Regions from separate parts of the Allorhizobium ampelinum S4 genome, predicted to be linked through region 1. Evidence: riboswitches for the same ligand, from Rfam matches in the RefSeq annotation. Region 1 holds a riboswitch; the other holds the start of a gene.
What was found. Region 1 has a riboswitch for cobalamin ahead of AVI_RS17485 (ABC transporter ATP-binding protein). Riboswitches for the same ligand answer to the same signal wherever they lie in the genome.
Positions count from the first base shown of each region.

Region 2: it holds a riboswitch for cobalamin, as region 1 does, so the genes downstream of both, AVI_RS10420 (hypothetical protein) here and AVI_RS17485 (ABC transporter ATP-binding protein) in region 1, are expected to answer to the same signal.

Region 1 is NC_011988.1:16,933-20,883, forward strand. Features, by position in the region: gene AVI_RS17480 (ABC transporter substrate-binding protein) at 1-900, opposite strand, end outside; gene AVI_RS17485 (ABC transporter ATP-binding protein) at 923-1,723, opposite strand; cobalamin riboswitch at 1,859-2,074, opposite strand; gene AVI_RS17490 (amidohydrolase) at 2,269-3,705, opposite strand; gene AVI_RS17495 (hypothetical protein) at 3,840-3,951, opposite strand, start outside.
Region 2 is NC_011989.1:2,190,690-2,194,640, reverse strand. Features, by position in the region: gene trmFO (methylenetetrahydrofolate--tRNA-(uracil(54)-C(5))-methyltransferase (FADH(2)-oxidizing) TrmFO) at 1-99, opposite strand, end outside; gene AVI_RS29565 (DUF1127 domain-containing protein) at 253-396, opposite strand; gene AVI_RS10425 (hypothetical protein) at 847-1,311, shown strand; cobalamin riboswitch at 1,358-1,740, shown strand; gene AVI_RS10420 (hypothetical protein) at 1,881-2,183, shown strand; gene cobU (bifunctional adenosylcobinamide kinase/adenosylcobinamide-phosphate guanylyltransferase) at 2,188-2,715, shown strand; gene cobW (cobalamin biosynthesis protein CobW) at 2,719-3,792, shown strand; gene cobN (cobaltochelatase subunit CobN) at 3,796-3,951, shown strand, end outside.

The sequences.
Region 1 (3,951 bases):
TCCCGGAGTTGCCTCGACATAGTCAAGCACAACGAAACGATCATTTTTCACGGCGTCGATATTCTGGAAGGCCGGGTTATGCTTCATGTAATCGATCTTCTGTTGAGCGGTCACTTCGCCATAGTTGACGATGATGATCACCTGCGGATTCCGCTCGATCACCGGTTCCCAGGAGACTTCCGTCCAGCTTTTCTGCACGTCATCCATGATATTGACGCCGCCAGCCGCCTCGATCATTGCGGTCGGAATGCCGAAGCGACCTGATGTGAACGGCTTCTGTTCACCGGAATCATAGACAAAAACGGTTGCAGGCTTGTCTGTTGGACTGATTTTGGCCTGGATTTTTGCCAATTGCTGGCGATAGCCTGCAACCAATGCCTCTGCCCTGTCTTCGACCCGGAATATCCGGCCCAAGTTGATGAGATCGATGAACATATCGTCCATGGTCGGCTTGGCCTTGGCCATGATGTGAATGCAGCTTTCCGTCAGTTCATAGACCTTGATGCCCAATGGGCTGAGGGTGTCCGGTGTCACCTCGCCGCCGACCTTCATGCCATAGTTCCAGCCGGCGAAATAGAAATCCGCATTGGCATTGAGCAGGACTTCCTTGCTCGGATATTTCGGCGATAGTTCCGGCAGTTGGCTGACACCCTCGCGCAGTTTCTCATCCAGTGTCTTCCAGCCGGAGACCCCGGTATAGCCGACCATATGGTCCTGTAATTTCAGCGCCAGCATCATTTCGGTCAGGTTGACGTCATTGGAGACGGCGCGTTGCGGGGCTGTATCAAAGGTAACCTGACGGTTACAGCTCTTGACGGTAACGGGTTCTGCTGTGGCTGCGGTGAGGCTGACTGCGGCAAGAAAGGTTGAGAGTGTGAAAATGAGAAGAGCGTTTTTCATGTATGGTCCAATGGGTTGCGGATCAGGCACTGAGCGCGAAGGAAAAATTGCGGGTGGCGCCGCCATCCAGGCTGTGGACATGAGTTTGAACGGTGAAGGCCGCGGAGAGATGGTCTGCGGTCAGGACATCGCGCGGACAGCCCTCGGCAATCATCTGCCCGTCCTTCAGAATTATTGCTCTTGTGGCAAAGCCTGCGGCAAGATTGATGTCATGCAGCGTCGTCACGATGGTAATGCCGAGACCGCGCAGCAGATCGAGAATTTCCAACTGGTTACGAATGTCGAGATGGTTGGATGGCTCATCCAGAATGAGCAATTGCGGATCTTGCGCCAGCGCCCTGGCGACGAGAACGCGTTGCTTTTCGCCGCCTGACAAAGTTGCAAAATCACGTCGCGCCAGATCGGTGACATGGAGGTGATCCATGGCATGCAGCGCTCTGGCTTTGTCGTCTCCGGTGCTTTGCGACCTTTTCCAGGCGCGTTTCTGCCAGGGAATTCGGCCCATCATGACGATATCTTCGACGGTAAAAGGGAAATCTGCTGGCATTTCCTGGACTACGACGGCGATCCGGCGGGCGACCGTCCGCGGATCGATTGTCCACACATCCTGCCCGTCCAGTAGCACCCTGCCCTCACCCGGGCGCACCGCACGATAAAGGCAGCGCAGCAGAGTTGTCTTACCCGCCCCATTCGGGCCGAGAATGGCCAGGCGCTCACCAGCGGTAAGCGTAAAATCGATATTTTTTATCAGCGATCGCGCGCCAGTTGGCCCATAGCTGAGCCCCCTCACCTCAAGCGAGGCACCATGACCGTCACAGCTCATGCAGGAGCCTGCATCCGTTGACCGGACATCAGGCGTGCCGCGCCTCGGGCCGGATCGTCTGAACAAGGAACGGATGGCCACGCCTCTCGGCGGACCTGAAGTCTTATCGCTGCCATCGGAACACCCCGTCCGTTGCGGTTGAACATCTAAATGGCAGGTCTCCTGGCTTGCGGGTCGCTGTTGGCCTGCGCCTTCCCGGCTTATCGCCAGTGGCATCGTGCAGGCCCACTCGCCGCTCACAGTTGCGGGGGCAGCCACGGTTTCGGTCCCTGTTGGGTAAGCCTCACCGTATTCCCTTTTCAGCCGCAGCCTTCTTTGCAAGGCCACAGCACCATTTGGATCTATCACTGACATGGGTTGCGGTTCCGCACAAGTCCGTTTTCAAACTATATCGATAGTGTGGTTTTGTTATAACGTTACATAAAATGGGTCAAGCTAAAGAATGTGGATTTGTTCGGTTGGCTTGGTGCCAAGCCGAACAAATCCGGACCAAGCTTTACGGTTTAAGGAGGCAGACCGTTGAAAGTGACCCTGGATACGGCCTCTTACTTACGGCCACCCATTTCCACGATTGGCGGTTCTGCGTCGGCGGGCAAGGGACTTTGATAGGGTTGGCCCTTGCGACGGGCGACCAGATCAGCACGTGCCGCTTCGCGTAACTGTTCGCTTTCGAAGGCGGCGCGGCCTGTGGCGGCCATGACCTTTGCCGCAGCCACCATGCCCTTGTGAGCCAGAGGGCTTTTCCCCTGCGTCACCAATTGCCAGGTGTGGAACGGTGTGCCGATGGCGCAGGTCGGCCCATCGGCCTGCACGGTTGGCACCACCCAGCTGACATCGCCGACATCGGTTGACCCGGTCAGCAGCGGCGTGCGGTCATGGGCGGGCAGAATGAAATCGGCAAGCGGGATATCGCGCTCCGGCAGGCCTTCAAAACGCCAGGGTGCCGACTTTTCTTCCGGCGTCAAGACGGCGCGGATTGTTTCGGCGAAAGCCCGGTCCGCCGCATCGAAGGGTGGTGGGCCGAGTTCTTCCCAGGCCTCCTGCATGGCCGCCATTAGCGGACCATTGGTCAGCACGTTGGAAACGGCGCTGATCACCTGTGTTTCCAGTCGGGTTTCGGTCATCAATGCCGCACCCTCGCCAATTTTCTTCACCCGTTCCACGAGGGTCTTCATGCCTTGTAGCTCAGGGGCGCGGATCAGATAGCGGACCTTGGCATAGGCCTGGACGACATTGGGTGAAATGCCACCCGCATCGAGAATAGCGGCGTGTACGCGGCAATCGGATGGCATGTGTTCGCGCATATAATTGACGCCGACACTCATCAGTTCCACCGCATCGAGAGCGCTCCGCCCCAGATCGGGGTTTGATCCGGCATGGGCCGCCCTCCCCCTGAAAGTGAAATCGACACGGGAATTGGCAAGCGAGGTGGTGCGCTGCACGCCCGCGAAGGAGTTTGGATGCCAACTGATGGCGATATCGACGCCTTCAAAGGCCCCTGCCCTGACCATGAAGGCCTTGGCGGCTCCACCCTCTTCGGCTGGGCAACCATAATAGCGCACACGTCCAGGCAAGTCCTTTTCTTTCAACCAGTCTTTCAGGGAAGCGGCGGCCAGGAGAGCCGCGGAGCCGAGTAGGTTGTGGCCGCAGCCATGGCCGTTGCCGCCTGCGGCAATCGGCTTATGTTCAGCGACGCCGGCTTCCTGGCTGAGCCCGGACAGGGCATCATATTCGCCGAGAAACGCTATGATAGGACCGCCCTCCCCTGCTTCGCCCATCACAGCTGTGGGTATGCCGGCCAATTGTTCGCTGACACGAAATCCCTCCGCCTTCAGCATGGCGACATGCTCGGCAACGGACGATTCTTCCATATAACAGGTTTCCGGCATGCCCCAGATCCGGTCGCTCAAGGCGATAAAGTCAGGCGTCTTGGTATCGACAATCGACCAAAGCGCGGCGGATGTATTGGGGGAAACGGTCATGGGGCACCTTTGACAATAAACACCCGCCAACCATAAAAGCTTGGCGCTCAGCGGCAAGCTTTTATCCGCTGTTTTACCAGGCAATTCGATCTTGTGATGGAAAGTTAGTCATCCGGAAGGCCTGCTCTTCTGCTTCAGGAGAGCGGTTCTGTGCGTGTGTCTGCCGCGCGGGCCTTGGCTGCCTGAAGAATGTCGCGAGTTTCTCGCGCCTTGGCAACCGCTTCTGAAAGCGCCCGGTTTGGAACA
Region 2 (3,951 bases), on a different replicon from region 1:
GACCGGCACGCCCGCCTCGGCGATCTGCCAGGCGGCTTCGGAGCCAGCCAGCCCGCCGCCAATGATGTGAATAGGGAAATAGGTGTTGTTGTCTGTCATGGCGGCTGCTTATCACGCCTTGCCGCCGCTTCCAATCTTCAACCGATCAAATTGCACTTTGGAGATGCGAGCTTGGTTTGGAGATCCAGAAATAGAAAACGGCGCCAAAAGCGCCGTTCATACAGTCAATTTCAACTTTAAAACCGGATCCGATTAACGGAACGAACGGTTGGCAATGTGACGGATGTCGTAACGGGTGATGCCGATGTCGGACAGGGTCTGGTTGGACAGGCCGCCCAGCTCGGACAGAGTGCGGCGATAGCTAATCCAGTTTTTTGCAATGCGGATCGGGTTCATGACGTTTCCTCGAGATCTTGGTTGCTGATCCGGCGGTCTCTCCCGCCTCAGCTGTTGACATGCTTATACATCGGGGAAGGTCTTTATGGCAGTGCAATAAATGGGCGACTGCTATGCGTTTGTGCAGATTCATGGCTATTAATTGTGCTTCGGCTAAGATTTGAGCGTGATCTTGGGACGCTCAAAACACGCCTTTTTCGAGTGAAATTCTCACCGGTCCGAGGGTGTGGAATCGCCGACCTTCAGGCGCAAGACGGTCCCATAATGGCTTTGTTTAACAAGAATCCAGCGGATATTTTCTTTTGCGCAACATTCCCTGCTTTGTGGCCAGCAAAAGGCGGCATAATTCGTCAAAACGCCGTCATCACGTCTATCTCCGTTGCGGACTTATAGCGTAAGCTTGCGGCAAGCTCTGGCTTTGATGGTCCGTGCCATATCTTTGTGCGGAGTATGACCTTGCTGCGGTATTTGCGCGTTCTTGCCTTTCTATCGATCTGCATGGCGCTTGCCGGGTGCATGGCAGGACTGTTTCAATCAGATCGGAAGAAGTTCTACTATGATATTCGTGCGGTCACCGTACTGGCTGGTCCAAAAGTGCCGTTGGTTCTGGTTCAGGGTGTGGAGCGGCGTCTGTCGGCTGCCGTCGCCGCTACGGTGCGCAGCGAGGTTCTGCCACGGGTGATTCTGACGGTCAGGGTCGAGGCGATGGCGAGTGGGCTTGGGCTGGACAAGCAGCATAACGAGGCCGAGGTCAAAGTCAGTGCTGCCTCGGTTGAAACCGGTGATGTGGTCGCTCAGGGCGCGTTCAAGGTGCTGACCATTACCAATGACCAGACGCTTGGCCCTGAAAGCCTGGCGGAAGAAATTTCAGCCCGGATACGCTCGCTGTTTTCCCTGACCGCGCCAAAGCTATAGCGGGTATTGGCTCATGGCTTGCAGATTGACTTAAAGCCTCATTCTGCTAACCCTAAAGGTGGATGGTTTTCGGCCTGAAGAGATTGAGGCTGGAAAGCAAAAGGGAATGCGAAGGCGTGGACCCAGACAGGGCATGCCAAACGCAGCCGACCCCGCGACTGTAGAACAGCGAGGGTTTTCCATCCGGTTTTGACGATCCTTGCATGGCGGGCCGCGTGGTGTGGCCGGTGCGGTGAGCGGACGGACCGGAAAAGCCACTGGAGTGGCAAAGCGATCTGCCGGGGTTGGACGCCTCTTTATCTACGAATCGTCCGCCTTTTCGCTTTTGCTATGACCTCCGGGAAGGTGAGGGAAATCTGCGAACGGGTGCCGTTATGGTACCGGTTTGACGCTGTGAGCCAGGAGACCTGCCGTCCGTGACGGGCTTTACGCCCAATTGGGGGAGAGATCCCCGACGCCAGCACGGAGGTTGTCGTGGCGCAACAGATTGATCGCGGGCCTTCCAGCCTCCGCTCCACGGTCTTTTGGCCGTTTTGCAGTATGCCGCCTGCGCCTAACGGAGGCAGGTCATGATGACGCTCGTGTCATCACGCAGCATAGGTGCCGCCTTAGCTCTGCTTGTGCTGGCGGCGCTGGTTTTTGCGTTGCTGCCGTTTTCCCGTCATGCGCCTTCTGGTCCTTCTCAGCGGCCCGCTGAGCAACAATTCCACGCACCGTCCGGTTCCAATTCCACCTTTGGCGGGGCGCTGTCGCAGCCAAGGTCGGATGTGCGGACGTCTGCGCCATATGCTGCCGATGCAGCCCCATCCGCATGGCCGGGCTTCGTGCCGCGCTCCAGCGGGCTCTACACGCCGCCTACGGGTGGAAACTGACGCCATGGCAGACACAGTTTCGAAACGTGTCTTCGTTCTCGGAGGCGCGCGGTCCGGCAAGTCGCATTTTGCAGAACAGCTTTGTGCCGAGACCGGCCTGGAGCGTCATTATCTGGCAACCGGGCGGGCCTGGGACGAGGAAATGCGCGCCCGGATCGACCAGCACCAGCAGGATCGTGGTCCGCTCTGGGTGACGCATGAAGAGCCACTGGCGCTGGTGGGTCGGCTGAAGTTTATCGATGCGCCGGGCCGGGTCATCTTGGTTGACTGCCTGACGCTCTGGGTCACGAATCTGATGATGGAGGAGGGGCGCGACATGGCTGCTGAGGCGCAAGCCCTTGCGGATCTGCTGCCCCGCCTTTCCGCCTCCATCGTGCTTGTTTCCAATGAAGTCGGCCTTGGCATTGTGCCGGAAAACCGCATGGCGCGCCATTTCCGTGACCATGCCGGACGGCTTCATCAACTGATCGCGGCAAGCGCTGACGAGGTTTACTTCGTCGCGGCTGGCCTGCCCCTGAAAATGAAAGGCTGAACAATGTTGCAACAGAAAATTCCCGTCACTGTTATCACCGGTTTTCTCGGAGCGGGCAAAACGACGATCATCCGCAATATGCTGATGAATGCGGGTGGCAAGAAAATCGCGCTGATCATAAACGAGTTTGGTGATCTGGGTGTGGATGGCGAAGTGCTGAAAGGCTGCGGCGCCGAGACCTGCACCGAGGACGACATTATCGAACTGACCAATGGCTGTATCTGCTGCACGGTTGCCGATGATTTCGTGCCGACCATGCAAAAGCTGCTGGCACGGGATGTGCTGCCCGACCATATCGTCATAGAAACCTCCGGCCTTGCCTTGCCCCAGCCGCTGGTGGCCGCCTTCAACTGGCCGGATATCCGCACCCGCGTGACCGTGGATGGTGTTGTGACGGTGGTCGATAGCGCTGCTGTCGCCGCTGGCCGGTTTGCTGACGACCATGACCGGATCGACGCCCAGCGCGCCGCTGATGACAGTCTCGATCACGAAAGCCCGATCGAGGAGCTGTTCGAGGACCAATTGACCTGCGCCGATCTGATCGTGCTCAACAAGACCGACCTGCTTGATGCCGATGGTCTTGCCAAAGTGCGGAGCGATGTGACCGCCCGGATGTCCCGCAAGCCGACCCTGATCGAGGCGAAGAATGGCGATGTGCCTGTTATGGTGCTGCTTGGCATTGGAGCGGGTTCGGAAGCCGATATCGATAATCGCAAGTCCCATCACGAGCTGGAGCATGAGGCGCTGCATGCCAGCGGTGAGGACCATGACCATCATCACGACCACGACGAATTTGATAGTTTCGTCGTCGATCTGCCGCAGGTGCGCGAGCCGGACCGTTTTGTCGATGGCTTGAAGACCGTGATCGAAGCGCATGACGTGCTGCGGCTGAAAGGCTTCGTCGATGTGCCGGGCAAGCCGATGCGGCTTGTGGTGCAGGCGGTCGGCAACCGCATCGACCAATATTACGACCGGCCCTGGGCCTCCGGCGAACAGCGGGCGACGCGGCTAGTGGTGATCGGCCTGCATGATCTCGACCAATCGGCGATTGCCGATGCCATCCGGGCGGCGGCGTAAGCCATGCATCTTCTGCTTGCCCAGCAAGGCTCGATCAGCGACGGGGATGACGCGATAGACCTTGGCCAGACGCCGGGGGATATCCTGTTTCTGTCCGCCGCCGATACCGAGCTGTCCGCCATCGCGGCGGCGCTGGCGCGGCAATCCGAGACCGCGACA